Regions from separate parts of the Enterobacter sp. HK169 genome, predicted to be linked through region 1. Evidence: predicted binding sites of a transcription regulator. Region 1 holds the regulator's gene; the other holds the start of a gene.

What was found. The regulator sigma-54, encoded in region 1, starts transcription at its own class of promoters, with help from an activator protein. The targets are predictions, from matches to a motif close to GTTGGCACANNTTTCGCTNT.
Region 2: a site for sigma-54 is predicted at 4,774-4,793, ahead of glnK (P-II family nitrogen regulator). Genes of this name have one in related genera too.

What each region holds. Positions count from the first base shown of each region.
Region 1 is NZ_CP017087.1:2,413,530-2,428,300, reverse strand. Features, by position in the region: gene lptG (LPS export ABC transporter permease LptG) at 1-551, shown strand, start outside; gene arcB (aerobic respiration two-component sensor histidine kinase ArcB) at 687-3,020, shown strand; gene elbB (isoprenoid biosynthesis glyoxalase ElbB) at 3,253-3,906, shown strand; gene mtgA (monofunctional biosynthetic peptidoglycan transglycosylase) at 3,903-4,628, shown strand; gene npr (PTS phosphocarrier protein NPr) at 4,668-4,940, opposite strand; gene rapZ (RNase adapter RapZ) at 4,937-5,791, opposite strand; gene ptsN (PTS IIA-like nitrogen regulatory protein PtsN) at 5,837-6,328, opposite strand; gene hpf (ribosome hibernation promoting factor) at 6,411-6,698, opposite strand; gene rpoN (RNA polymerase factor sigma-54) at 6,721-8,154, opposite strand; gene lptB (LPS export ABC transporter ATP-binding protein) at 8,202-8,927, opposite strand; gene lptA (lipopolysaccharide ABC transporter substrate-binding protein LptA) at 8,934-9,488, opposite strand; gene lptC (LPS export ABC transporter periplasmic protein LptC) at 9,457-10,032, opposite strand; gene kdsC (3-deoxy-manno-octulosonate-8-phosphatase KdsC) at 10,029-10,595, opposite strand; gene kdsD (arabinose-5-phosphate isomerase KdsD) at 10,610-11,596, opposite strand; gene EnteroDNA1_RS11450 (calcium/sodium antiporter) at 11,610-12,587, opposite strand; gene mlaF (phospholipid ABC transporter ATP-binding protein MlaF) at 12,815-13,627, shown strand; gene mlaE (lipid asymmetry maintenance ABC transporter permease subunit MlaE) at 13,635-14,417, shown strand; gene mlaD (outer membrane lipid asymmetry maintenance protein MlaD) at 14,422-14,771, shown strand, end outside.
Region 2 is NZ_CP017087.1:3,984,895-3,999,665, reverse strand. Features, by position in the region: gene EnteroDNA1_RS18975 (hypothetical protein) at 1-160, opposite strand, end outside; gene EnteroDNA1_RS18970 (hypothetical protein) at 157-408, opposite strand; RNA gene ffs (signal recognition particle sRNA small type) at 669-765, opposite strand; gene EnteroDNA1_RS18960 (MGMT family protein) at 936-1,247, shown strand; gene EnteroDNA1_RS18955 (YbaY family lipoprotein) at 1,281-1,808, opposite strand; gene tesB (acyl-CoA thioesterase II) at 2,009-2,869, shown strand; gene amtB (ammonium transporter AmtB) at 3,060-4,349, opposite strand; gene glnK (P-II family nitrogen regulator) at 4,385-4,723, opposite strand; gene EnteroDNA1_RS18935 (SmdB family multidrug efflux ABC transporter permease/ATP-binding protein) at 4,944-6,725, opposite strand; gene EnteroDNA1_RS18930 (SmdA family multidrug ABC transporter permease/ATP-binding protein) at 6,718-8,490, opposite strand; gene EnteroDNA1_RS18925 (Lrp/AsnC family transcriptional regulator) at 8,521-8,979, opposite strand; gene EnteroDNA1_RS18920 (PLP-dependent cysteine synthase family protein) at 9,092-10,141, shown strand; gene cof (HMP-PP phosphatase) at 10,182-11,000, opposite strand; gene EnteroDNA1_RS18910 (SgrR family transcriptional regulator) at 11,102-12,802, shown strand; gene queC (7-cyano-7-deazaguanine synthase QueC) at 12,869-13,564, shown strand; gene EnteroDNA1_RS18900 (YbgC/FadM family acyl-CoA thioesterase) at 13,625-14,023, opposite strand; gene EnteroDNA1_RS18895 (helix-hairpin-helix domain-containing protein) at 14,123-14,503, opposite strand; gene ppiD (peptidylprolyl isomerase) at 14,651-14,771, opposite strand, start outside.

The DNA.
Region 1 (14,771 bases):
ATGCTTTCGATGACCAGCGCCGTCTGGAGTCAGTCCGCCACGCCTCTTCGGCAAAATTTGACGCCGAACATAAACAGTGGCGTTTGTCCCAGGTCGATGAGTCTAACCTGACCGATCCGAAACAGATTACGGGTTCTCAGACGGTAACCGGTACGTGGAAGACCAACCTGACGCCCGATAAGCTCGGTGTTGTGGCGCTGGATCCTGACGCGCTCTCCATCAGCGGTTTGCACAACTATGTGAAATACCTGAAGTCGAGCGGGCAGGACGCCGGACGTTACCAGCTCAACATGTGGAGCAAGATCTTCCAGCCTATGTCCGTGGCGGTGATGATGCTGATGGCGCTGTCGTTTATCTTCGGCCCGTTACGCAGCGTGCCGATGGGCGTGCGCGTCGTGACCGGTATCAGCTTCGGCTTTGTGTTCTACGTGCTCGATCAGATCTTCGGTCCGCTGACGCTGGTTTATGGCATTCCGCCGATAATTGGTGCGCTGCTGCCAAGCGCCAGTTTCCTCCTGATCAGCCTCTGGCTGCTGTTGAAACGCTCCTGATTGACCTCTCCTCGCTTCCGGTTAACCGGGAGCGAGGCTAATCTCCTGTTTCACCCCGCACTTTTTCTCACAACCTTCAACGCCTCGCCCTGAATTTGAGTATTATTGAGCGATAAAGTCGTGAAGGGATCCTCTATGAAGCAAATTCGAATGCTTGCCCAGTATTACGTCGACCTGATGATGAAGCTTGGGCTGGTGCGTTTCTCCATGCTGCTTGCGCTGGCGCTGGTCGTTCTGGCCATTGTCGTACAAATGGCCGTCACCATGGTTCTGCATGGTCAGGTCGAGAGTATCGACGTCATCCGCTCCATCTTCTTTGGCTTGCTCATTACGCCCTGGGCGGTCTATTTCCTTTCCGTGGTGGTTGAACAGCTGGAAGAGTCCCGTCAGCGTCTGTCAAAACTGGTCGATAAACTGGAAGAGATGCGCGAGCGCGACCTGAAGCTCAACGTCCAGCTTAAAGACAATATTGCGCAGCTGAATCAGGAGATTTCCGATCGTGAGAAGGCGGAAGCCGAGCGTCAGGCCACGCTGGAGCAGCTGAAAATCGAAATGAAAGAGCGCGAGGTCACGCAGATCCAGCTTGAGCAGCAATCCTCTTTCTTGCGGTCGTTCCTTGATGCTTCGCCGGATCTGGTGTTTTACCGTAATGAAGATAAAGAGTTTTCCGGCTGTAACCGGGCGATGGAGCTGCTCACCGGGAAAAGCGAGAAGCAGCTGATTAACCTGAAGCCGCAGGACGTTTACTCTGAAGAGGCGGCGGCTAAGGTCATGGAGACGGACGAAAAAGTATTCCGCCATAACGTCTCGCTGACCTATGAACAGTGGCTGGATTACCCGGACGGACGCAAAGCCTGCTTTGAGATCCGTAAGGTGCCCTACTATGACCGCGTGGGGAAACGCCACGGCCTGATGGGCTTTGGCCGCGATATCACCGAGCGTAAGCGCTACCAGGACGCTCTGGAGCGCGCCAGCCGCGACAAGACTACCTTTATCTCCACCATCAGCCACGAGCTGCGTACGCCGCTTAATGGCATTGTCGGGCTGAGCCGTATTCTGCTGGATACCGACCTGACCGCAGAGCAGGAAAAATACCTCAAGACTATCCATGTATCCGCGGTCACGCTGGGTAATATCTTCAACGATATTATTGATATGGATAAGATGGAGCGCCGTAAAGTTCAGCTTGATAATCAGCCGGTTGATTTCACCAGCTTCCTTGCCGACCTCGAAAATCTCTCCGGCCTGCAGGCGCAGCAGAAGGGACTGAGCTTTGTCATGGAGCCAACCCTGCCGCTGCCGCATAAAGTGGTGACCGACGGCACGCGTCTGCGTCAGATCCTGTGGAATCTCATCAGCAACGCGGTGAAATTTACCCAGAAGGGGCAGGTGGCGGTGCGCATCCGCTTTGACGAAGGCGATATGCTGCACTTCGAGGTGGAAGACTCCGGGATGGGTATTCCGCAGGAGGAGCAGGATAAAATTTTCGCGATGTACTACCAGGTGAAGGACAGCAACGGCGGGAAACCGGCCACAGGAACGGGCATTGGTCTTGCGGTGTCTAAGCGGCTGGCGAAGAGCATGGGGGGCGATATCACCGTTGTCAGCCAGCCGGGCAAAGGATCAACCTTCACGCTGACGGTCCATGCGCCGGCGGTGGCGGAGGAGGTTGAAGACACCTTTGAAAACGACGACATGCCGCTGCCCGCGCTGCACGTCCTGCTGGTGGAAGACATTGAGCTGAACGTGATTGTGGCGCGCTCGGTGCTGGAAAAACTGGGCAATAGCGTGGATGTCGCGATGACCGGTAAGGCCGCGCTGGAGATGTTTAAACCGGGCGAATACGATCTTGTTCTGCTCGATATCCAGCTGCCGGATATGACCGGGCTGGATATCTCTCGTGAGCTGACGCGTCAGTACGTGGCCGACGAGCTGCCGCCGCTGGTGGCGCTGACGGCGAACGTGCTGAAAGACAAAAAAGAGTATCTCGATGCCGGTATGGACGATGTACTCAGCAAGCCGCTGGCGGTGCCTGCTCTGACCGCCATGATTAAGAAGTTCTGGGATACCCGTGATGAAGAGGAGAGCACCATGACGTCTGTTGATAGCGCAAAAGCCCAAATGATACTCGATACCGCAATGCTGGAGCAGTACATCGATCTGGTGGGTCCGAAACTGATTACCGATGGTCTGGCGGTGTTCGAAAAAATGATGCCGGGCTATCTGAGCGTGCTGGAATCAAACCTGACGGCTCGTGACCAGAAGGGCATCGTCGAAGAAGGACATAAAATCAAAGGCGCCGCCGGCTCGGTCGGCTTACGCCATCTGCAGCAGCTGGGTCAACAGATTCAGTCGCCTGATTTACCTGCATGGGAAGATAACGTGGGTGATTGGGTTGAAGAGATGAAACAAGAGTGGCAAAACGATGTGGCGGTGCTTAAAGCCTGGGTAGACGCCAGAAAAAAATGACCCCGGATTAACCGGGGTGCGCGAATACTGCGCCAACACCAGGGAAATCGTGGCTGCGCCTGTTTTATAAAGTTATTTTCGAAAGGGCGCTGCCTGAAAAATTTAGGCCGCACGCAGATAAGATAGCAAATCTTAAATGGTTTGTTACATGAATCAGTGAAATGTGTGAAGCATAGCGTTTTAATCAAAATTATTAATGTGCTTCAGCAAGTTGCAGAAAAGGATTGTCATGATGAAAAAGATTGGTGTCGTGCTGAGCGGATGCGGTGTTTACGATGGTTCTGAAATACATGAAGCCGTAATCACGCTGCTGGCCCTGGCTAAGCAGGGAGCAGAGGTTATTTGTTTTGCGCCGGACAAAAATCAGGCGGATGTGATTAATCATCTGACCGGCGAGCCGATGGCGGAAACCCGTAATGTACTGATTGAAGCCGCGCGTATTGTGCGAGGTGATATCCATCCTCTTATTCAGGCAGACCCTACAGAGCTTGATGCGCTTATTGTGCCGGGTGGGTTTGGCGCGGCCAAAAATCTCAGTACCTTTGCTGCGCAGGGAGCGGAGTGTCAGGTCGATCCTCATTTAAAGGCGCTGTCGCAGGCCATGCACGCGGCAGGAAAACCGCAGGGCTTTATCTGCATCGCGCCGGCAATGCTGCCCAGGATTTTTGATTTCCCGCTGCGCCTGACTATCGGGACGGATATTGATACCGCAGAGATCGTCGAGGAAATGGGGGGCGAACACGTTCCGTGCCCGGTTGATGACATTGTGGTTGATGAAGATAACAAACTTGTCACCACGCCGGCTTATATGCTGGCGAATAATATCGCTGAGGCGGCCTCAGGTATTGAAAAGCTGGTGGCTCGCGTGCTGGTGCTGACTGAATGAGGCGTAAATTTGCCGCAGGCGCAGGGGTGAAACGTTTTCTCTTGCGCATCGTACTTGTGCTGGCGGTATTCTGGGGAGGCGGGCTGGCTTTATTCAGCATTATGCCGGTACCGTTCTCTGCCGTTATGGTTGAGCGCCAGCTTAGCGCGTGGTTCAGCGGCGATTTCAGCTATGTTGCCCACTCTGACTGGGTGAGCATGGACGAGATCTCCCCGTTCATGGGGCTGGCGGTCATCGCGGCGGAGGACCAGAAATTCCCGGAGCACTGGGGGTTCGACGTGGCGGCCATTGAGAAGGCGCTAGCCCATAACGAACGCCATGAAAACCGCGTGCGCGGGGCATCAACCTTGTCGCAGCAGACGGCCAAAAACCTGTTTCTGTGGGATGGTCGAAGCTGGGTGCGAAAAGGGCTGGAAGCGGGGTTGACCCTGGGGATGGAAACGGTCTGGAGCAAAAAACGAATTCTGACCGTCTATCTCAACGTCGCTGAGTTTGGCGACGGTATATTTGGCGTGGAGGCTGCCGCACAGCGGTATTTCAATAAGCCAGCCAGCCGTCTGAACATGTCAGAAGCAGCGCTATTGGCCGCTGTGTTACCGAACCCTATCCGCTTTAAGGCCAGCGCCCCATCAGGGTATGTGCGAAGCCGACAGGCGTGGATTATGCGCCAGATGAATCAGCTGGGTGGAGAGGGGTTTATGCAGCGTAATAATCTTATGTAGAGCGGGTAAGCGCAGCGCTACCCGCCTGAATAGCAGACCTTAATCTTCGTCGAACCCTGCGTTAAACAGGGCAATCACCGCCGCCAGCGCTTCCTCTTCCTGAGGCCCGGTGGCTTCTACCTCAATCTGGCGTCCTTTGGCGGAATCCAGCATCAGCAGCGCGATCACGCTGTTCGCTTCCGCTTCGGTGCCTTCGTCATTCCGCAGCAGTACCTCTGCATCGAAACCTTGCATCAGCTCAAACAGCTTCATCGCCGGGCGTGCATGCATACCCAGCTTGTTGGTGATCTCAACGGTTTGTTTTACGGTCATGTTTTACGTTTTTCCAGCGTGCGATGACGGGACTGAACGTTCTTCCCGCGCGAGCGGAAATAGTCGGCCAGCTGTTCGGCGATATAAACCGAACGATGTTTACCGCCGGTACAGCCAATCGCCACCGTCAGGTAGCTACGATTGTTTGTCTCCAGCATAGGTAACCATAGCTCAAGGTAGCTTCGCGTCTGGTAGATAAAATTGTGTACTTCTGTGTGCCGGTCGAGGAACGCCGCCACCGGCTTATCCAGACCGGTCATTGGACGCAGTTTTGGATCCCAGTGCGGGTTCGGCAGGAAGCGCACGTCGAAAACGTAATCCGCATCAATCGGAATACCGTGCTTAAAGCCGAAGGATTCGAACACCATCGTCAGTTCGCGCTCGCGTTTACCCAACAGCCGGGTACGCAGCATTTCCGCCAGCTCGTGAACGGACATCTCAGAGGTGTCGACAATCAGGTCGGCACGAGAACGCAGCGGCTCCAGCAGGTCGCTCTCTTCATCGATAGCGCTCTCCAGAGAGAGGTTCTTGCTAGATAGCGGGTGCAAACGACGGGTATCGCTGTAGCGGCGGATCAGCGTATTGCGGTCTGCATCGAGGAACAGCAGCTGAGGCGAGAACGCGTCAGGCAGGTTGCTCATGGCCTGTTCGAAGATCTCTGGCGATTCAGGCATGTTACGAACGTCGATACTGACGGCGGCAGAGGTTTGTCTCTCCGCCAGCGTGCGGGCCAGATCGGGTAACAACACGACCGGCAGGTTATCGACGCAGTAAAAACCCATGTCTTCCAGGGCGCGCAGAGCAACGGATTTCCCCGACCCTGAACGGCCACTGACAATCATCAGCACCATGTTCCGTTTCTCCTCAGGACAACAGATGTGAAGGCCATCTCCTGGTTATGCATCATCCTGATTGCCTTCTGCTTCAGTGATAATTTGATAGAGCTCTTCATCACTTTGGGCCGAGCGCAGTCGACGGCAAATGGTTTTATCGGCCAGACGTTTTGCGACCAGCGACAGCGTATGCAGATGGGTTTTCGTCTGGTCGGCAGGTACCAGCAGCGCGAAGAGGAGATCGACGGGCTGGTTATCAATGGCATCGAAGGCGATGGGTGTTTCAAGCTGCACAAACACACCAACGGCACGCAGGGTATCCTCTTCCAGTTTGCCGTGCGGGATCGCGATGCCGTTGCCGATACCGGTACTGCCCATTTTTTCACGGGTCAGAATCGCTTCGAACACCACCTGCGGCGGCAGGCCCAGCTGTTTGGCAGCCAGTTCACTGATGATCTCCAGCGCACGTTTTTTGCTCTGGCAGTGAACCGCACTGCGGGTACATTCCTGGTTAAGGACATTGCTCAGTTGAAGAGCGGAATCGTTGTTCATCATAATTTCACCTAAGCGCTAACTGTACAAATGGCCTGTTGTGTTTCACAACAGGCCGTCCTGCACCCGTTAACTGCCCGGACAATTAGTGTTGTTTCAGTTTATCTTTATGTTTATTGAGCTGTCGTGCAAGCTTATCAATCAAGCCGTCGATAGCAGCGTACATGTCTTGCCCTTCCGCACTGGCATGCAGTTCACCCCCGTTAACATGCAGGGTGGCATCCGAGATGTGAGTCACTTTCTCCACTTTCAACACAATATAGACCTGATTGATCCTTTCGAAATACTGCTCGAGTTTTGCAAACTTCGCGTTCACGAAGTCGCGTAAAGCCTCAGTAATTTCGACGTTTTGTCCAGTGATGTTGAGCTGCATAGTGTCTTCCTTATCGGTTGTGTCAGACCAGCTGTTTACGCTGGTTGGACGGCGGAATGGATAAAGACTCTCGATACTTCGCAACAGTACGACGTGCCACCATAATACCCTGATCGGACAGCATGGTGGTTAACTTACTGTCGCTTAGTGGCTTCGCGGGGTTCTCCGCGGCGATCAACTTCTTCACCAGGGCACGAATGGCCGTTGACGACGCTTCGCCGCCGCCCTCGGTATTCACATGGCTGGAGAAGAAATACTTAAGCTCAAATATACCGCGTGGACTGTGCAGATACTTCTGCGTGGTGACACGGGAAATGGTTGATTCATGCATCTCGACGGCCTGGGCGATATCCGCCAGTACCATCGGTTTCATATACTCTTCGCCCTGCTCAAAGAACGCCTGCTGCTGTTCGACAATACAGCGGCTGACGCGCAGCAGCGTATCATTTCGGCTTTCCAGACTTTTGATCAGCCATCGCGCTTCCTGAAGATTGCTACGAATATATTGATTGTCGGAGTCGTTACGCGCGCTGGTGCACATGGAGGCATACTGCTGGTTGATTTGCAGGCGAGGGATGCTGTCTGAATTCAGTTCAACGACCCAGCGGTCATTGTGTTTTCTCACCAGCACGTCCGGGATGACGTACTCGGGCTCGCTGGTCTGGATCGACTGTCCCGGGCGCGGATCGAGTGACTGGATCAGATTCACCGCTTCTTTCAGCACCTCTTCCTTCAGGCGCGTGACGCGCATCAGGCTGCGGAAATCGTGGTTGGCCAACAGATCCAGATGATCGCTGATGATTAAGCGCGCCTCGTCGAGCCATGGCGTCTCTTTGCTGAACTGAGAAAGCTGGATCAGCAGGCAGTCGCGCAGATCTTTTGCGGCCACGCCTACCGGATCGAAACGCTGGATGCGCTTCAGAACGGCTTCGATCTCCTCAAGTTCAATCTCTTCGTCGCCCATGCTTTCCAGGATATCGTCCAGCGTGACGGTCAAATAGCCGGTGTCGTCAACGGCATCGACAATTGAGGTGGCAATCGCGCGGTCGGTATCGGAGAAGGGGGTAAGTTCCACCTGCCACATCAGGTAATCCTGCAGCGACTGGGTGGTTTCTCCCTGATAGACCGGTAGCTCATCATCCTGGTAGTCTGCACGCGTACCGGAAGGGGTTCCGGCGGTGTAGATTTCATCCCAGCTGGCATCCAGCGGTAGCTCGTCGGGCATCTCTTTTTGTTCGAGTGCATCCGCGGTGTCGAGCGCTTCTGTATCCTGTGACTGCTGAGTATCTACCTCGTCATGAAGATCGGTTTGTTCCAGCAGGGGGTTGCTGTCCAGCGCCTGCTGGAGCTCCTGCTGAAGTTCTAACGTGGACAGTTGCAACAGGCGAATTGCCTGCTGTAGCTGCGGCGTCATTGCCAGTTGTTGGCTGAGCCTTAATTGCAAACCTTGCTTCATGTTCAGAGCATTTTTCTCCGGTTCGGCGTTACGTTACCTCTACCCTATCAGAGTCTGAAGTCTTCCCCAAGATAGACGCGCTTAACATGATCGTCTTCGAGGATCTGCTGCGGCGTACCGTGGGCGATCAGATTGCCCTGGCTCACAATATACGCGCGTTCACACACGGCCAGCGTTTCACGGACGTTGTGGTCGGTGATCAGTACGCCAAGCCCGCTGTCACGCAGGTGTTCAATGATGCGTTTAATGTCGATAACCGAGATCGGGTCAACGCCGGCAAACGGTTCATCCAGAAGGATAAATTTCGGGTTTGCGGCCAGCGCACGTGCAATCTCAACACGACGGCGTTCACCCCCGGAGAGTGCCTGACCGAGGCTGTCGCGCAGATGCTCAATGTGGAACTCTTCCATCAACTCGTTGGCACGATCCTGACGCTGTTCGCTGGTCAGATCGTTACGAATTTCCAGGACCGCCATCAGGTTATCGTAAACGCTAAGACGACGGAAAATGGAGGCTTCCTGCGGCAGGTAGCCGATCCCGCGACGCGCGCGCGCGTGCAGCGGCAGAAGGCTGATGTCTTCATCGTCAATGATAATGTTGCCGGCATCGCGCGGCACAATGCCAACGACCATGTAGAAGGTGGTGGTTTTACCCGCACCGTTAGGGCCAAGCAGCCCTACAATTTCGCCGGAGTTGACGGTCAGACTGACATCTTCTACGACACGGCGGCCCTTGTAGGCCTTCGCGAGATTTTTTGCAGTTAATGTTGCCATAACGAATTAGTTACTCTTCTTCTGTGCCGGGGCCTGGCCTTTGCCTTTGTCCTGCAGCTGCGACGGAACCAGGACGGTCGTGACGCGTTTGCCTTTCTCGCTGGAGGCCTGCATTTTTTGCTCTTTCACCAGATAGGTGATCTGGTCGCCGGTAATGTTGCTGTCCAGCTGTTCCAGATACGCGTTTCCGGTCAGGATGACCAGGTCCTTCGCCAGCTCATAGTGCATATGCGAGGCGCGGCCTTTCACCGGCTTGCCGTTATCCTGCATCTGGTAGAAGGTGGCCGGGTTGCCGTAACCATCAATGATCTCTTTGCCCTGCTCGCCACCCGGACGGGTCACGACCACTTTGTCGGCGTTAATTTTGATGGTGCCCTGAGTCATGACGACGTTACCCGTGAAGGTGACGACGTTGCCCTGCATATCGAGAGACTGGGTATCAGACTCGATATGGATCGGTTGGTCGGTATCGCCCGTTACAGCAAGCGCGGGGAGACTGGTCGCCAGCATCGCGCTGGCGATAATTACTTTAAGGCTGAGTTTGTTTGTTTTGAATTTCATAGGAGGTTCTAACCTTTTCAATCAGCTCGGCGTTCTTGCTGCGTAAGTTCCCGCGCATTCTCAAACCGCTGGAATTAAATGTTGTGCCATACAGTGTGACCAGATCCTGCGAGGTCACGTCCTGGGTTACCAGGTTAATTTGGGCATTATCCGTCGTAATTTTTCGCAGTTGCGAGTCTGCGGTCAGGGCGTTGACTTCAACGTGGCCATACAGATAAAGCATACGGTCATTTGTCAGTTTTGCCCGATCTGACTTAATTGACCACGTTGGCACTTTGTCCTTATCAAATGTGGTCATGATAGGTTGGGTAAACCACGAAATACCGTCATCTGAAAAATATTCAACATGCTGGGCAATCAGGCGATAGTTCAGCGCGCCTTCCGGGCTGTAGACCACGGTGTCGCTGTGATCGCTTTTATAGGTTGGATCGTTATTGTTGACCACTTCCGTTTGCGGATCGTCGCGATCGGCAAGGTTCACGCCAATCAATACCAGTGCGACAAGCGAAAGCAAAATGATAATCCAGCGTCTGGTTTTACTCATATCGATTGCCCTTTGGCCTCATCAAGCTTGCCCTGCGCCAGCAAAAGCAGATCGCAGACTTCACGTACGGCACCACGGCCCCCGTTGATGTGGGTAACGTAGTCAGCGCGCGGGATCAGCAGCGGATGCGCATCCGCAACGGCGATGCTCAGCCCAACTTCAGCCATCACGGGCCAGTCAATCAGATCGTCCCCGACGTAGGCTACGTTTTCCGGCGCGATAGCCAGTTTACCCAGTAAATCCTTAAACGCCGCCATCTTATCGGATTGACCCTGATACAGATGGGTAATTCCTAAGGTTTCACAGCGGTCTTCTACCAGTTTAGCTTTTCGCCCGGTGATGATAGCCACCTCAATACCCGAGGTGAGCGCGCAGCGGATACCGTAGCCGTCGCGAACGTTAAACGCTTTCAGCTCTTCACCATTATTGCCCATGTAAATCAGGCCATCGGAAAGTACGCCATCCACGTCCAGGATGAGCAGACGAATGTTTTTCGCCTTTGCCATCATCTGGGTACTGACCGGTCCATAACAGGTTGCAAGGGATGCACCCGCATTACTCATTGTCTTATCCTTCATTACACTACGCCTGCGCGCAGCAGATCATGCATATGTACCACACCCAGCAACTGGTCGCCATCGGCAACCATCACTGAGGTAATGTGGCGGGACTGCATCAGGTTCAGCACATCCACGGCCAGCGTACCCGGACGGACGCGGATACCGCCCGGCGTCATCACATCGGCAATGCCGAGCGTGCGGACATCTACACCCATGTCGAACACGCGGCGCAGGTCGCCATCGGTGAAGATCCCCTGAATTTTCATCAGATCGTCGCACACGACCGTCATACCCAGATTCTTACGGGTGATTTCCAGCAGCGCATCACGCAGGGAGGCTTCTTTACTGACGTGAGGGATCTCATCCCCGGTGTGCATAATATCGTTTACCCGAAGCAGAAGCTTGCGCCCCAGCGCGCCGCCCGGGTGGGAAAGCGCGAAATCTTCCGGCGTAAAACCGCGGGCTTCGAGCAGCGCGACGGCAAGCGCATCACCCATGACCAGCGCGGCGGTAGTGCTGGACGTCGGCGCCAGGCCGAGCGGACAGGCCTCCTTGGGCACTTTCACGCACAGGTGAATATCGGCCGCCCGCGCCATGCTGCTTTCCGGACGGCTGGTCATGCAAATAAGCGGCACCTGCAGTCGCTTCAGTACCGGGATCAGCGCCAGAATTTCATTGGACTCCCCGGAGTTGGACAGCGCGATGACGATATCCTGCGGCGTGACCATACCCAGGTCACCGTGCGCGGCTTCCCCCGGATGTACAAAGAAGGAAGAGGTTCCGGTGCTGGCAAACGTTGCCGCCATTTTGCGTCCAATGTGGCCGGACTTACCCATCCCCATCACCACGACTTTGCCGGCACAGTAGAACATCTTCTCACATGCCAGACTAAAATCCTGATTAATGTACTGATCTAACTGCGCCAGACCTTCACGTTCAATCTCCAGAACCTCTTTGCCTGCTTTCTGAAAGTCAAAACCCGGCTGCAATTCTATTTGCGACATAATGCGTTTCCGTTTATCCAGAGAGAAGAGGCGAGAGCCAGTACAGCATCGCCATCCATACGATAAATCCACCCGTCAGCAGCGCGCCTGCGCCTTTGCCGATCTGTCGTTGCCGCCGCCAGCAGAGCAGGGCAAATATCACGCTGACCAATAACATCACGCCGTAGTCGCGTGAGAACGCCAGGGGGTTAAAGGGCCCTGGCGTAATCAGGGCCGGCAGGCCCATCACAATGGCGATATTAAATATGTTGGAACCGATGATATTACCAATGGCAATGTCATCCTCACCTTTACGTGCCCCCGCAATGGCCGTGGCCAGCTCCGGCAGGCTGGTGCCGATGGCAATCACCGTCAGGCCAATGGTCAGTTCACTGATGGCGAAATAGTTCGCCAGCACGGTCGCGTTATCCACGACCATGCGCGTTGCCATCGGCATGATGATCAGCGCAACGCCAAGCCAGAGCAGGGCAACAGGCAGCGTGCCTTCTCGCGGCAGTTCGGCGACCTGCTCCCGCGTGAGGCTATCCTGACCCTGCTTCTCAGCCAGACGGGCGATTTTAACACTATACAGCAACCAGATGACGGCCAGCGCCAGCAGGAAAATGCCGTCGCTGTAGCTCAGTACACCATCGTAAAATACGCAGCCTGCCAGCAGGCTTACGATTAACATTAGCGGCAATTCACGGCGCAGAACATCAGAATGCACGCGAAATGGATGGAGCAGTGCGGCCAGGCCCAAAATCAAGAGTATATTGACGATGTTGGAGCCAATCGCGGTACCTACTGCCAGGTCTAACTGACCATGCAGCGATGCCGAGACAGAGACGATGATTTCAGGAAGTGACGTTCCAACACTCACCACGGTCATCCCGATGACGACAGGCGGTACGCCCGTCAGGCGACACAGGATAGATGCGGCAAACACTAAACGGTCAGCACTGTAGACCACCAAAAGTAAACCAATTATTAACAGTGCTGTTGCTAAAAGCATCAAAAGTCCTTTCTTCAGGTATACTCGTCGGTCCATCGCACGGGAATGGCTGGACTGCATACAGTCTGAGGCGTAACGAATTCCTAATTTTGACTTTATGCGCCGGAAAAGTAAAACAAATGCCAGCTTTCGCTAACCTCAACGGCTATTATTCTGTAAAAATGCGGAGTTGAGGGCTGATTCAGGCGGCATGCCTTAACGTGAGCAGGGTAATAAAGGAACCATAAATGAGCCAAACGATGGCGAATTTAGTCGATGTTCGCGGCGTGAGTTTTTCTCGCGCCAACAGATTGATATTTGATGATATTTCGTTGACCGTACCGCGTGGCAAAATCACTGCCATCATGGGGCCGTCCGGGATCGGTAAAACGACCCTGCTGCGCCTTATTGGTGGGCAGATCCCACCTGATAGCGGTGAAATCCTCTTTGATGGCGAAAACATCCCGGAGATGTCACGCTCGCGTCTGTATACTGTCCGCAAACGCATGAGCATGCTCTTTCAGTCGGGAGCCTTGTTCACCGACATGAATGTCTTTGATAACGTCGCCTATCCGCTGCGTGAGCATACCAGCCTGCCGCCTGAACTGCTGAAAAGCACGGTGATGATGAAGCTCGAAGCCGTCGGTTTGCGGGGCGCCGCAAAGTTGATGCCTTCGGAGCTGTCCGGCGGGATGGCGCGCCGCGCCGCGCTGGCACGCGCCATTGCATTAGAACCTGATTTAATCATGTTCGACGAACCGTTTGTTGGACAGGATCCCATCACGATGGGCGTGCTGGTGAAGCTCATCTCTGAACTGAACAGCGCGCTTGGCGTCACCTGCATTGTGGTATCTCACGATGTACCGGAAGTATTGAGCATTGCCGATTACGCCTATATTGTGGCGGACAAAAAGATCGTCGCACACGGTAGCGCTCAGGCGCTGCAGGAAAATTGCGATCCGCGCGTGCGGCAGTTCCTTGACGGTATTGCCGATGGCCCTGTGCCGTTCCGCTACCCGGCGGGCGACTATCGTGACGATTTACTGGGAATAGGGAGTTAAGCCACTCATGCTGTTAAATGCGTTGGCCGCTCTCGGACACCGTGGCATAAAAACCATCAGGACGTTCGGGCGTGCCGGATTGATGTTATTCAACGCGCTGGTCGGCAAGCCGGAATTCCGTAAGCACGCACCGCTGCTGGTGCGGCAGCTTTATAATGTCGGCGTGCTGTCGATGCTCATCATCATTGTCTCCGGTCTGTTTATCGGTATGGTGCTTGGGCTGCAGGGCTATCTGGTTCTGACAACCTACAGTGCGGAAACCAGCCTCGGGATGCTGGTGGCGCTCTCGCTGCTGCGCGAACTGGGGCCGGTTGTGGCGGCGCTGTTGTTCGCCGGGCGCGCGGGGTCGGCATTAACGGCTGAAATTGGCCTGATGCGTGCGACCGAGCAGCTCTCCAGCATGGAGATGATGGCGGTCGATCCGCTGCGTCGCGTGATCTCGCCGCGTTTCTGGGCTGGGGTGATCTCTTTACCGTTACTGACTATTCTGTTTGTCGCCGTGGGTATCTGGGGCGGTTCGCTGGTTGGTGTGCACTGGAAAGGCATTGATGCCGGTTTCTTCTGGTCCGCGATGCAGGACGCCATCGACCTGCGAATGGATCTGGTTAACTGCCTGATTAAAAGCGTGGTATTTGCCATTACGGTCACCTGGATTGCATTGTTCAATGGTTACGATGCCATCCCGACGTCGGCGGGCATTAGCCGCGCAACTACACGTACAGTCGTACATTCGTCGCTGGCCGTACTGGGTCTGGATTTTGTGCTCACCGCACTGATGTTTGGGAATTGAGTTCATGCAAACGAGAAAAAATGAAATTTGGGTCGGTGTATTCCTGCTGCTGGCGCTGCTGGCCGCGCTGTTTATCTGCCTGAGAGCGGCGGATATCACGTCTGTACGCACCGAGCCGACGTATCGCATCTATGCCACCTTCGATAACATCGGCGGGCTGAAGGCGCGTTCACCGGTCCGCATCGGCGGCGTGGTGATCGGACGCGTATCTGACATTACGCTGGATGAGAAAACCTATCTGCCCCGCGTCGCGATGGATATCGAAGAGCGTTACAACCATATCCCGGACACCAGTTCCCTTTCTATCCGTACTTCCGGCCTGCTGGGCGAACAATATCTGGCGCTTAACGTTGG
Region 2 (14,771 bases), 1.6 Mb from region 1:
CTTTCTTTATTTTTGCACCGGTATCACACCAGTCAGACGCAATACGAAAGAACTCATCGCTTCCAACATTCCAGCCAAGACGTACATGCTTCACGTAGCCTGAACGCAACAGATCGCAGGCCTCGTTGTAGTCACTGGCGGTTGACAGTTGTTGTTTCATTTTCTCTTCTTCAGAAGTTTACGTAGAGCCTTGATTTCTTTAGGAGTAAAAGGAGAAACACTCTCTTCTTCCGTATGCTGATTATCAATATCCTCTTCCGATACTCCCGCCTCTTCTACTGCTTCGAACGCCAGCAGCAGCAGTTTCTCTGTCGTCACGCTTAAATTCTCGTTATTGACTTCCGCATAGTGGCGAAGTCTTTCTTTTAGAGCGTCATCAATCTTAACGTTTAATACCGCTGTAGCCATGTTTGTCACTTCCCTTCGGAATAAGTACTTTATTTAATACACGAACTTAACAATGTTATCCAGATATATATTTTTTTGAGTTATGGAAGAAAATAACCGTCCGATTATAAAATGACAGTCTATTATTACAGGTTTATGACAATAATATTTCAGTGCAATGAAATATATATTACACGATACAGGCGTAGTTTTATTGTGGAGTAATGCTTTGAGGGAGAGGTGAAGCTGAAGAATCTTAGGAGGTCACAAATGGGTGGGGGCCCTGCCAGCTACATCCCGGCACACACGTCGTCTGCCCTGGCTGCTTCCTTCCGGACCTGACCTGGTGAACAGAGTAGCGTTGCGGGAGAACCAACAGAGCCCCCATTGAGAGCGTTGATAACCAACGCGCTGGCGCATTATCCCTGTGCTAAAGCCCAATTGCAAGCGACCAGCAACCGGATGCTGGTTTCTTGCGCAAACAGGCGCAGCAATCATGAAGATCTTCGTTTACCATAGCTTTCCAGAAACTCCCCACAGGTAAAGGTATGGACGAACACGACTCCTTTCCACAGCGCGTATGGCAAATCGTGGCCTCAATCCCGGAAGGCTACGTCACCACCTATGGTGATGTCGCGCGTCTGGCCGGTTCCCCGCGCGCGGCGCGACAGGTTGGAGGCGTCCTGAAACGGCTGCCGGAAGGCAGTACGCTGCCCTGGCATCGGGTGGTGAACCGTCATGGCGCCATTTCACTCACCGGGCCGGATCTTCAGCGTCAGCGTCAGGCGTTACTTTCAGAGGGTGTGCAGGTGTCAGGGTCGGGTCAGATCGATTTGCAGAAGTTTCGCTGGGTATATTGACCCCTCTCCCGGAGGAGAGGGGAAATGCAGAAATTACATCTGAGTCGGTGGAGTTGGCAGAGACGGCTGATTGGTCTGCGGTGCGACCGGCACTTCGGTCTGCTGCACCGGCACCAGGTTCAGATCGATTTTTGTCCCACCGTTGTTGATCGCTTCCTGGACCGTATCGGTGATAAAGACCAGCTTGCCGTTGATGGTTACCGCTGCGCTCAGCAGGATACGGGCGTTAGGCTGCACGTCCGACGGGTTATACGGCAATACGAAGCTAAACGGCGCCTGCTTGCCTTCAGTACGAACGGCACGCTGGGCAACGACTTTCGACGGCGCGTCGGCCAGAGAAGCATCAGACAGCGTTACGGTTAATACCGCATCCGGCGGCAACGCCACTTTCTGTTTAATCCAGATGGTACCGGAAACATTAGGCTGCTGAATGGATTGCTGTGAAAGGGTATTAATCCCGTTCGGGTCGGCTGCTGGTACTGGCACTTGGGCGCTTTTACCGGCACAGGCGGACAACGCCACCGCAATAGCTACACCACTTAGCATGGGCACGAGTTTCATTGAAGTCTCCTTATCAATGCACCAGCGGGATCGATCCCATCCGATGTCGTTTCAATCACATAACGTATTCAAGTGTGGCACAGATCACCGATTTATGCCTGAAAACGTGCCGATATTCAGATTATTCTACCCATCGGACCACTTTCATTTCTGCGTTATACTCTGCCTATCTTTCGCTACGGCGTTTATTGAGGACAACTATGAGTCAGGCACTGAACAATCTGCTGACATTACTGAATCTGGAAAAAATTGAGGAAGGACTCTTTCGCGGACAGAGCGAAGATCTCGGCTTACGCCAGGTCTTCGGGGGGCAAGTCGTTGGACAAGCTCTGTACGCAGCAAAGGAGACTGTCCCGGCAGACCGTCTGGTGCATTCGTTCCACAGCTACTTCTTACGCCCTGGCGATAGCGCAAAACCGATTGTGTATGACGTTGAAGTCCTGCGAGACGGCAACAGCTTCAGCGCGCGCCGCGTAGCAGCCATTCAAAACGGCAAGCCGATCTTTTACATGACCGCCTCTTTCCAGGCGCCGGAATCCGGCTACGAGCATCAAAAAGTGATGCCCCCGGCTCCGTCGCCCGACTCTTTAAAATCAGAGACGGATATCGCCCGCGCGCTGGCGCATCTGCTTCCGCCGCAGGTCAAAGAGAAATTTCTCTGCGATAAGCCTCTGGAGATCCGCCCGGTTGAGTTCCACAACCCGATGAAAGGCCATACCGCCGAACCGAAGCGCCAGGTCTGGATCCGTGCCAACGGGACCGTGCCGGAAGATTTCCGCGTGCATCAGTATCTGCTCGGCTATGCGTCAGATTTCAACTTCCTGCCGGTGGCGCTGCAGCCGCACGGGGTTGGTTTCCTGGAAAAAGGGATGCAGGTCGCGACGATCGATCACTCCATGTGGTTCCACCGTCCGTTCAACATGAATGAGTGGCTGCTTTACAGCGTGGAGAGTACCTCAGCGTCGAGCGCGCGAGGGTTTGTGCGCGGGGAGTTTTATACTCAGGATGGCGTGCTGGTCGCGTCTACGGTGCAGGAAGGGGTAATGCGTAATCGCGGGTGATTGTGTGCGGCCTGATGCCCTCACCCTGACCCTCTCCCACGGGGAGAGGGAATACACATTAAAAACGGCAACCGAAGTTGCCGTTTTGCTTTTGCCTTGTGCGGCCTGATGCCCTCACCCTGACCCTCTCCCACAGGGAGAGGGGATACACATTAAAAACGGCAACCAAAGGTTGCCGTTTTGCTGTTTATCAGGCGTTATACGCATTCTCGCCGTGGCTGTTGACGTCCAGACCTTCGCGCTCCTGCTCTTCCGGTACGCGCAGACCCACCGTCATATCCGCCAGCTTATAGCCAATGAAGGCCACAACGGCAGACCAGACAACGGTGATTGCAATACTTTCCAGCTGCACCAGCACCTGATGAACCATGGTCACGCCTTCTGCGTAGCCCACGCCACCGAGCGACTTCGCGGCAAAGATACCGGTCATGATACAACCCACGATACCGCACACGCCGTGAACACCAAACACATCGCATGGGTCGTCAACGCGCAGCACACGTTTCAGTGCGGTCACGCCCCACAGACCCGCCAGACCGGACACCAGGCCGACAAGCAGCGCGCCACCCACGCCGACATAACCGCATGCTGGCGTAATGCCAACCAGACCGGCAATGGCACCCGAGCAGGCACCCAGCAGTGACGGTTTACCGCGTACCGCCCACTCGCCAAACACCCAGGAGAGGATTGCACCCGCCGTGGCCACAACGGTGTTCACGAAGGCCAGCGCGGCGATTTCGTTTGCTGCACTTGCCGAGCCGGCGTTGAAGCCAAACCAGCCAAAGTAGAGGATAGCCGTACCGGTAAACACCATCGGCAGGTTGTGCGGTTTGAACGCTTCTTTACCGAAGCCCACGCGTTTGCCAATCAGGTAGGCACCCACCAGACCCGCTACCGCGGCGTTGATGTGTACAACGGTACCGCCCGCGAAGTCCAGCGCGCCGTGCGTTGCCAGCAGACCGCCCCCCCAGACCATGTGCGCAATCGGCACATAGGAGAGCGTCATCCAGACCACCACGAAGATCAGCACGGCAGAGAAACGAATACGCTCGGCGAGCGCGCCCACAATCAGCCCGACGGTAATACAGGCGAAGGAGCCCTGGAACGCAACGTGGATGTACTGATAGAAACTGCCCATCAGCGCGGTCAGCTCAATATTTTTCAGCATCACCCAGTCGAAGTTACCAAAGAACGCGTTACCCGTGCCGAACGCCAGCGAGTAACCGTAAACCACCCACAGCACGCAGACCAGTGCGAACGTCACGGCAACCTGCGTCAGCATGGAGAGAACGTTTTTGCCACGGATCAGGCCGCCGTAGAACAGCGCAATGCCCGGAATTGACATGAACAGCACCAGCGCGGTGCTGATCATCATAAAGGCGTTATCGGCTTTGTCGACCACCGCAGGGGTAGCAGCCAGCGCCAGGCCCGGCAGCAGAGCCAGCGAACCCAGACCCGTTTTAAGTGTTGCTATCTTCATTTTCTCGATCCCTATCACTGTGTGCCAGGCGTTATTTACAATGCCGCTTCGTCAGATTCGCCGGTACGGATGCGAATGACGCGCTGCAGTTCGGCAACGAAAATTTTGCCGTCGCCAATTTTGCCGGTATAGGCCGCTTTGCTAATGACATCAATGACTTCATCAAGCTGATCGTCAGCAATCGCGACATCAATTTTTACTTTTGGCAGAAAGTTAACGCTGTATTCCGCCCCGCGATAAAGCTCGGCATGACCCTTCTGACGACCAAAGCCTTTCACTTCGGTGACAGTCAGTCCCTGAATACCCATTGAAGACAACGCTTCACGCACGTCTTCGAGTTTGAATGGTTTGATTACAACCGTAACCAGCTTCATAGATCCCCTCCAGTCAGAATTCGGTAATGGCCGTAGCTTACGCAGAAGGTATTGCAAGGGGTGTGCCAGAAATGAAAACGAGGGGGAACGGCGGCGCACAGAGCATTACGCGGCCGTAATAAACGAACAGGCGAAAAAAAACGCACCATGCCGGTGCACGGTGCGTTTCAGTTTTGCACCAACAGGAATGACTGTTAGCGCGTCGCCTCATTTTGGTGCATCAGGTGCTAAGCGACTCTTCATCACGCACGCTGGCCGCCAGCTCTTCGCCCGCCAGCTGCAGCTGGTACATCTGCCAGTAGCGCCCTTTTGCTTCCAGCAGTTCACGGTGCGTACCGCGTTCAACGGCCTGTCCGCGATGTAGCACCAGAATGGTATCGGCATCGACGATGGTGGAAAGACGGTGGGCAATCACCACCAGCGTCGTATGGTCGCGTACGGCGGCCAGCGCCTGCTGAATGGCCTGTTCGGTGCCGGAGTCAATACTGGCCGTGGCTTCATCCAGAATCAGTATCTGCGGCGTTTCAATCAGCACCCGCGCCAGCGCCAGGAGCTGCTTTTGCCCGACGGAGAGATTGTTCCCCTGCTCGCCCAGTTTGGTATTGATCCCATCGCTAAACCCGCGCGCCAGCTCTGCCAGCTGCACTTTTTCCAGCACGTCCCAGACCTGCTCCTGGGAGTAGTCTCGCCCCAGGGTCACGTTGGCGTAGAAGGTATCGGCCAGCACGACCGGATCCTGCTGCACCATCGCGACGCCTTTACGCAACACGGTGTGGCTGAGAGACGCGAGCGGGCGCCCATCGAGGCGGATTTCGCCGTGCGTGACCGGGTAATAGCCCATCAACAGGCTGGCAAGCGTGCTCTTACCGCTGCCGGTATGCCCTACCAGCGCCACGAAACCGCGCGACGGAACGTCAAGCGTGATGTCCTGCAGCACCAGCCGGTCTTCGCGATAGGCAAACGAGACGTTATCAAAGGCGATAGTCCCGCTTTGCAGAGGTCGCTCGTCATTGCCGTAGGCCTGGCGCGGCCTGTCCATCAGCTCAAACACGCGCTCACCGGCGACCACCGCCTGCTGCAGCATCGATTGCTGGGTGGTAAGCTCGATCAACGGCTCGTTAAGACGCCCGAGATAGCTGATAAAGGCGTACAGCACGCCCACTTCAATCGTACCGTTTGAGCTCAGCCCAAAGAGCATCAGCAGCCCGCAAAGCACCAGCGCCGAGAAAAGGCTCAGCAGCGGACGCAGCAGGAAACCATCAAGCCGCAGCGTCTGCATACGCGCCATGTAGTGCGAACGGCTGGCTTCACCCATGCGTTCGCCAAAGCGCGCCTGCTGGCGGAACTGCTGGATGACGCTCATGCCGTTGATCACTTCGTTGAAGCCATCGTTAATGTCGGCCAGATACGCGCGCACCCGACGCACGATCGGCGTGCTGTAGCGCTGGTAAATGACCATGACAATCAGCACCGCCGGGAAGATGGTGATCGCCACCAGCGCCATGCGCCAGTCGAGGCTGAACATCGCCACCAGCATCGCGCCAATCAGCGCCGCGCTGCGTAACACCGTCGCGACCACGGTAACGTACAGATCGCGGATCACCTCGGTATCGTTGGTCACGCGCGAAATCACCTGCCCGACCGGCTGGATGTCAAACTCGCTGAGCGGCTGGCGAAGCGCCGCGTCCATCACATCCGTACGCAGCTGCTGAACGACGCCCACGGCTGCGCGGTTAAACAGCAGCGACTGCGCATAGTGCAGCCCTGCCGCCGCCAGCTGCAGGCCAACGTAGGCCACGCCTAAACCCGCCACCAGCCCCAGCGGAAGGTAGCTTTTGGCGACCATGTTGTCGATAAAATAGCTGATGAGCAGCGGACCGCTCACTTCAGCAATCGCCGCAATCCAGAGTAGAAGCACGGCCACGGAGAGCGGTTTACGCCACGGCGAGCCGTAGGCCAGCAGACGTTTGAGCGTCGGCCACATCGTTCCGAGCTTACGCATTGGCGGCCTCCTCATCCTGCTCCGGCGCATCATCCAGCGCCGCCTCAAGCTGTTGATAGCGGTACATATCGCGATACCAGCCCGGCTGCTCGGCAAGCGTTTCATGCTGCCCGCGCTGGGCAATGTGCCCGTGCTGTAAGACCACAATTTCGCTGGCTTCGGTGAGCGCCGACAAACGGTGGGCGCTGATAATCACCGTGCGTCCGTCGCCCCACTGGCGCAGGTTATGCAGAATTTGATGCTCGGTACGGCCGTCCACGGCAGAAAGCGCATCATCCAGGATCAGAATTTCAGCATTCAGCAGCAGCGCGCGGGCAATCGATATACGCTGCTTTTGCCCGCCGGACAGCATGACGCCGCGTTCCCCGACTTCCGTTTCGTACCCCTGCGGCAGACGCAAAATATCATCATGAACGCTGGCCAGACGCGCCACATGTTCAATTTCTTCCTGCGTCGCCCCGGGGCGTCCCAGGGCAATGTTGTTCGCCACGGTGTCCGAAAATAAAAACGGCGTCTGGCTGACGACCGCCAGGCGACCGCGCCACTCGTCCAGCAGCAGTCTGGTCAGGGGAATATCGTGAAAGCGGATATCGCCCTCGGTGACGTCAAAGTGGCGCTGAAGCAGAGAGAGTACGGTACTTTTGCCGGATCCCGTCGGGCCGCAGATCCCCAGCATCTGGCCCGGCTGAAGCGTAAAGCTAACTTTCTCCAGCACCGGATGCTCCGTATGCGGGTAGACAAACTTGCGGACGTCGACGGTCATGGCGCCGCGCCCTTCCGGTACGGCCTCGCTACCGTCGATGACCACCGGCGCTTCGGCCAGCATGGCGCGAATGCGGCTGTAGGCAGCGCTGCCGCGCTCCACGATGTTAAACATCCAGGCCAGCGCCAGCATCGGCCAGATCATGAGCCCCAGATACATCGCAAAGCTGGTCAATTGCCCCAGGGTAAGCGTGCCCTGCACCACCATCCAGCTTCCGCCGCCAATGGCCAGCATATTTGCCATGCCGATTGCGATATAAATCGTCGGGTCAAAACGGGCGTCGATACGCGCGACGCGCATGTTTTTCGCCCCGGTGTCTGCCGCATCGGCGGCAAACAGCGCAGACTGACGGTCCTCCAGGCCAAACGCTTTGATCATGCGGATGCTGGTCATGCTCTCCTGGGTGCGATCGTTCAGAGACGAAAACGCCGCCTGCGCCAGCTTGAAGCGCTCGTGCAGCTGTTCGCCATAGCGATTGATCGCCAGCGCCATGATCGGCATCGGCAGCAGGGCGAGCAGGGTCAGCTGCCAGCTGATCTGCGTGGACATCACGATCAGCACCGCACAGCCCATCACCAGCGAGTCCACCAGCGTCAGCACCCCTTCCCCGGCGGCAAAGACCACGCGATCGACGTCGTTTGTCGCGCGGGCGATGAGATCCCCGGTGCGATGACGCAGATAAAATTCGGGATGCTGTCGGCTCAGCTGGCGGTAAAAATCTTCACGCAGCTCAACGGCCAGCTGATAGGACGCACCAAACAGCAGCACGCGCCAGACGTAGCGCAGCAGATAAACAATGACCGCCGTCAGCACCAGCGTGCCGACCCACATCAACACCCGTGCGGTGGTGTAATGCTGCTCGGTGACGCCATCCACGACGTACCCCACCACTTTCGGCGGGATCAGCTGCAGGATGGCAATAATAATAAGCAGGGCGACTGCACCGAGGTAGCGTTGCCACTCCCGACGAAAGTACCAGCTTAGTTGGGCAAATAATCGCACGCGGTTTGTTCCTGAAGGTATTTTACGAAGTTATTCAATGGGTAATGCTGTGGTGTATTTAATCTGTTCCATGGCGAAGCTAGAGGTGACGTCCGACAAACCCGGGACGCTGTTCACCAGCCGCTTGTAGAAATCATCATAGCGCTTCATGTCGGCCACCTGGACGCGCATCAGGTAATCATACTCTCCGGCCATACGCCAGAAACCGAGCACCTCGGGCATCTCAGACACCTGAGTAACGAAGCGGCAATACCACTCGCTGCTGTGATGCTGGGTTTTTATCAGCACAAATGCCGTCAGCCCAAGCCCCAGTTTTTCGGGATCTAACAACGCGACGCGCCCCAGAAGAATGCCGTCATCTTCCAGCTTCTTAAGCCGCTTCCAGCACGGAGTGGTGGTCAGATTAACGGCATCTGCCAGCGCCTGCAAAGAGAGGGTACAGTCATTTTGCAGCAATGAAAGGAGCTTGCGGTCAATTTTATCTAGCATACCCACCTCACAGAGAAAATTTTTCTCTCTTCATTCTATTTTAAAGGCCAGATAGCAACAATTTTTTCTGTGCTTTTCGCTATCCTAGGCACAAAATGACAAACGGATAACGATGATGAATAGCACCTGGGTTAAACATGCGATCAGCGAAATCAATGCCGACTATCAGCGCTCGGCGGATACGCACCTGATTCGCCTTTCCCTGCCGGGATTTGACGGCATTCAGCTCTATCTGAAAGATGAAAGCACCCATCCCACCGGTAGCCTGAAGCATCGCCTGGCGCGCTCTCTGTTTTTATACGGTTTATGTAACGGCTGGATTAAAGAAGGCACCACTATTATTGAATCTTCGTCCGGTTCAACGGCGGTGTCAGAAGCCTATTTCGCCCGCCTGCTGGGCCTGCCGTTTATCGCGGTAATGCCGTCCTGCACCGCAAAACGCAAAATCGAACAGATCGAATTTTACGGCGGACGCTGCCACTTTGTGGAAAGCGCCTGCGAAATCTACGCCGCCTCCGAAATGCTGGCCCGTGAGCTGAACGGTCACTATATGGACCAGTTCACCTTCGCCGAGCGCGCGACCGACTGGCGCGGCAATAACAACATTGCCGACAGTATTTTCCGCCAGATGACCCACGAACCGCATCCGGTTCCGTCCTGTATCGTCATGAGCGCCGGTACCGGCGGCACGTCAGCCACGATTGGACGCTACATCCGCTGTCAGGGATACGATACCCAACTGATGGTGGTTGACCCGCAGAACTCCGTGTTCCTCGACTACTGGCAAAACCGCAATGCGCAGCTGCGCAGCCCGGTGGGCAGTAAAATTGAAGGGATTGGCCGCCCGCGCGTGGAGCCCTCTTTCATCCCCGACGTCGTGGATGAGATGATGCGCGTGCCGGATGCCGCAAGCGTGGCAACGGCGCACTGGCTGGAAACGCAGCTGGGGCGCAAAGTGGGCGCATCGACGGGCACAAATATGTGGGGCGCACTGCAGCTTGCCGCCCGTATGCGCGAAGAGGGCCGTACCGGTTCCATCGTCACGCTGCTGTGCGACAGCGGCGAACGCTACCTTGAAACTTACTACAACGCGGAGTGGGTGCAGGCCAACATCGGCGATATCGCTCCGTGGAAAGCGCAGATTGCAGAACTGGTGAAATAAAAAAAGCCAGACCGAAGTCTGGCTTGCTGGAAGGGTCTCACTATTCGGGGGAATACGGGAGATTGTTGTTGTCCAGCCAATGCGTCAAAAAATGGGACACTGCTTCATTGCGGCAGTGGCCAATAACCGGCAGATGGGGAAGTTCTGCTTTCAGCTGCGCCATCGCATTCCCCATGATCAGACCGCGACCTACGCTACCCAGCATTTCGCGGTCGTTCATGGCGTCACCAAACGCCATACACTCCTTCAGCGTTAAGCCCAGGTGGTCGCTCAGCACCGCCAGAGCGGAGCCTTTGTTACAACCCACCGGCAGCACTTCCAGACAATCCACCGCCGAGAAGGTCAGGTGCGCCCGGTCGCCCAGCGCCTCATTCAGCTGAATCCTTAAGCGGCACAGATCGTCATGATCGCCGCAGAAGCAGATCTTGGTTACCGCATGAGCGGGGATCCGACGCAGATCGATAAGCTGATATTTGAAACCGCTGTATACATGCGCGTGCAGCAGTTCAGGAATTTCACGTCCGGTAAACCAGCCCCGATCGTTAAAGACGTGGATACTGGCCTGCGTGTCCCAGGTGCTGTGCAGCACGATGTCCGCCACTTCCGGGTTGAGATCCTGCCGGTGCAGCACATCGCCTTCTAAGGAGTGAATTCGCGTCCCGTTGCCGGTGATTAGAAAGGCGTCGAGGGAAAACGCGCCCAGCAAATGGCGCATCTCCAGCACATGGCGGCCAGTGGCAAACGTCAGGGTGACATCACGCTCGCGCAGGCGCTTCAGCGTGTTCAGGGTTTTTTCCCCTAAACGGTGATCCGGCATTAACAGCGTACCGTCCATATCAAATGCAGCGAGCCGAGCCATGATTACTCCCGAAATGTGATGCGGTTAACTTGTGCAACAGTATCGTGTGAGATATACGGAAGTAATAGTGAATAGATGAAAATTATTGTTCCGGGTTTCTTATGCGCCAGCTCAATCGACTCAACCAGTATCACCGCCTCTGGCAGCCTTCGCAGGGTGCAACGCAACAGGTCACCATCAGCGAGCTGGCCGCCCGCTGTTTTTGTAGCGAGCGGCATGTCCGAACCCTGCTGCGCCAGGCCCAGGAGGCGGGCTGGCTCAGCTGGCGAGCGCAGTCTGGCCGCGGTAAGCGCGGTGAGCTCACGTTCCATGTCGCCCCGGAGTCACTGCGCAATGCGATGATGGAAGAAGCGCTGAAAAGCGGGCAGCAGCACAACGCGCTGGAACTGGCGCAGCTTGCCCCTGAAGCGCTGCGGTCATTACTGCATCCTTTTTTGGGCGGGCAGTGGCAAAACGACACGCCGACGCTGCGCATCCCCTACTATCGCTCGCTGGAGCCGCTTCAGCCGGGTTTTTTACCGGGCCGGGCAGAGCAGCATCTGGCGGGAGAGGTCTTCTCAGGCCTGACGCGTTTTAACGGTAATAGCAGTGAACCTACGGGCGATCTGGCGCATCACTGGGATGTCTCTGCTGACGGCCTGCGCTGGCATTTCTACATTCGCTCCACCCTGCACTGGCATAACGGCGATAAAATAGAAACGCCGCAACTCCAGCGAAGTCTGACAGCGCTGTTGACGCTTCCTGCCCTGCGCACTCTGTTTCAGAGCGTCTTATGTATTGAAACAACGCATCCTCAGTGTCTGACGTTTACGCTGCATCAACCGGACTACTGGCTGCCGCACAGGCTGGCAACCTACTGCAGCCGTCTGGCGCATCCCGACCATCCTGTGGTTGGCAGTGGCCCGTTTCGGCTGGCCGCCTTTGAGCCCGACCTGGTTCGTCTGGAAAGCCATGAGCAGTATCACCTGAGCCATCCGCTGCTCAAAGCCATCGAATACTGGATCACTCCCCAGCTTTTTGATTACAGCCTGGGCACCAGCTGTCGTCACCCGGTGCAAATCGCGATTGGCGAGGCCGACGAGCTGGAAAGTCTGCGGCTGGTAAGCAGCAGCACCAGCCTGGGGTTCTGTTACCTCACGCTAAAACAGAGCGCGCACCTGAGTGAGATCCAGGCAAAGCGGCTTATCAATATCATTCATCTCTCCAGGCTTCTTCACACACTTCCGCTAAACGAAGGGCTCATCACGCCCACCCAGGAACTGCTTCCCGGCTGGACCATCCCCGAATGGCCTGATTTATCGGACGTCACCCTCCCTGAAGCGTTGACGCTGGTTTACCATCTCCCTGTTGAGCTTCACACCATGGCCAGCCAGTTGAAGGCATACCTGGCGCTACAGGGGTGTGAACTGACCGTCATCTTTCACGACGCCAAGACGTGGGACGGATGCCTGGAGCTTGCCGATGCAGACATCATGATGGGGGACAGGCTGATTGGCGAAGCGCCGGAATATACGCTTGAACAGTGGCTGCGCTGCGATGCCCTCTGGCCGCACGTTCTTAGCGCACCGGCTTACGCCCATCTGCAAGCCACGCTGGATGCGGTACAGACTCAGGCCGAGGCTCGGGATAGACACGCGGGACTGCAAGCCATCTTTAACCGGTTAATGGAGAGTGCGGTGCTGACGCCACTCTTTAATTATCAATACCAAATCAGTGCTCCGCCAGGCGTGAATGGTATACGCCTCAATACCCGCGGCTGGTTTGACTTTACCGAAGCCTGGCTGCCCGCTCCCAAATCGTGAAGAAGCTGGTCGCCGTCGTGGTCTGACGGTAACATAACGTTTTTACCGTAACAGTCGAGATGATTTATGAAACGTGCCGTCGTCGTGTTCAGCGGAGGACAAGACTCTACTACCTGCCTGGTCCAGGCCCTTCATCAGTACGATGAAGTTCACTGTGTCACTTTCGATTATGGTCAGCGTCATCGCGCTGAAATCGACGTTGCCCGTGAACTTGCCCTGAAACTGGGCGCACGCGCGCACAAGGTGCTGGACGTTACGCTGTTAAATGAACTGGCCGTGAGCAGCCTCACCCGCGACAGTATTCCTGTGCCAGACTATGAACCCGATGCCAGCGGCATTCCAAATACCTTCGTGCCGGGCCGTAATATCCTGTTCCTGACTCTGACGGCGATCTACGCCTACCAGGTAAAAGCCGAAGCGGTGATCACGGGCGTGTGCGAGACCGACTTCTCCGGCTACCCGGACTGTCGTGATGAGTTCGTGAAAGCGTTAAACCACGCCGTTAATCTGGGGATGGCGAAAGAGACGCGCTTTGAAACTCCGCTCATGTGGCTGGATAAAGCCGAAACCTGGGCGCTGGCGGACTACTGGGGCAAGCTGGACCTTGTTCGCAGCGAAACGCTCACCTGCTATAACGGTATCAAAGGCGACGGTTGCGGCCAGTGTGCGGCCTGTAATCTGCGCGCTAACGGGCTAAACCACTATCTTGCCGATAAATCCGGCGTGATGGCCGCGATGCAGAAAAAGACCGGTCTTAAATAGGGCTACTTGACCGTGCTGTCGCAAACAGGTGTCGACAGCACGAGTACGCCTTAACATGTCTTACACGATCATCAACTCCAGCTTTTCCCGCAATTCCCCTTCCAGCGGTAGCGCTTTCTGCGTTTTCAGATCGATACAGACAAAGGTGATCATTGCATCTGCGACCACCTGCCCTTCTGGATCGAGCGTCACCACCTGGCTTAAGACCCCGCTTTTGCCATTGATCTGTTGCACCTGGCTGGTGACCGTGAGCACGTCACCCAGCACGGCCGGACGGCGGTAGTTGATGTTGATATTGACGACCACAAACGCGATGTTGTGCGCGGTCAGCCACTGAAAGCTTTCGCTGTTTTCCAGCCCGTCCCAGCGCGCTTCTTCAAGAAACTCAAGATAGCGAGCATTGTTCACATGCTGATAAACGTCGAGATGAAAACCGCGTACTTTGATTTTTGTCTGCATAGCGCAATAGCCTTTACTGTTATTGTAGGAAGAGAGGTCATAACTGGTATGACCTCTTTATCCTGGCAAAATTTTGCCGCAGTGCAAGAAATTGCGTAATTACAGCGTCAGGTGTGAGAGGTTGCGCTCAACCAGCGCGCTGCCCATGCCCGGCACCTGCTTGAGATCGTCGACCGTTTTGAAAGGACCATACTCTTCGCGGTAGCTGACGATGGCCTGCGCTTTTTTCAGGCCCACGCCGTTCAACGCACGGGCGAGATCTTCCGCTGAGGCCGAATTGATACTGACCCGCGTACCTTCATCATCCGCATTTTTACCGGCATCTGTCGCTTTGGTTTGCCCTTGCACCGGCGCTGCCGCGTCGGACTTGCTCTGGGTAGCCTGTGCTTTGGCGGCAGGCGTCGCCGCCAGCGCGCCCGCGCTCATCCCGGTGGTGGCAATAGCCAGCGTAATTAACAGTGCTTTGATTCCACATTTCATGCTGTATCTCCTTGTTTGTTGACAGCCAGGTCACAATAGCCGCCAGATAAAACCGGCACAAACAGCAGATTGCAGAAATGGAAAAGGCCGCGAAAGCGGCCTTTAGTTTTTGCAGAGCGTTACGAAAATCTGCGAGCAGACACGTAATTACTGCTGCTGAGTCATTACATCACCCAGCTTGATTTTGGCTTCTTTACGCAGGTTGCTCATCATGGCTTCGAAGGCAATCTGAGCATTGTTCTGGGTAATCCCCTGAACCATCGCTTTC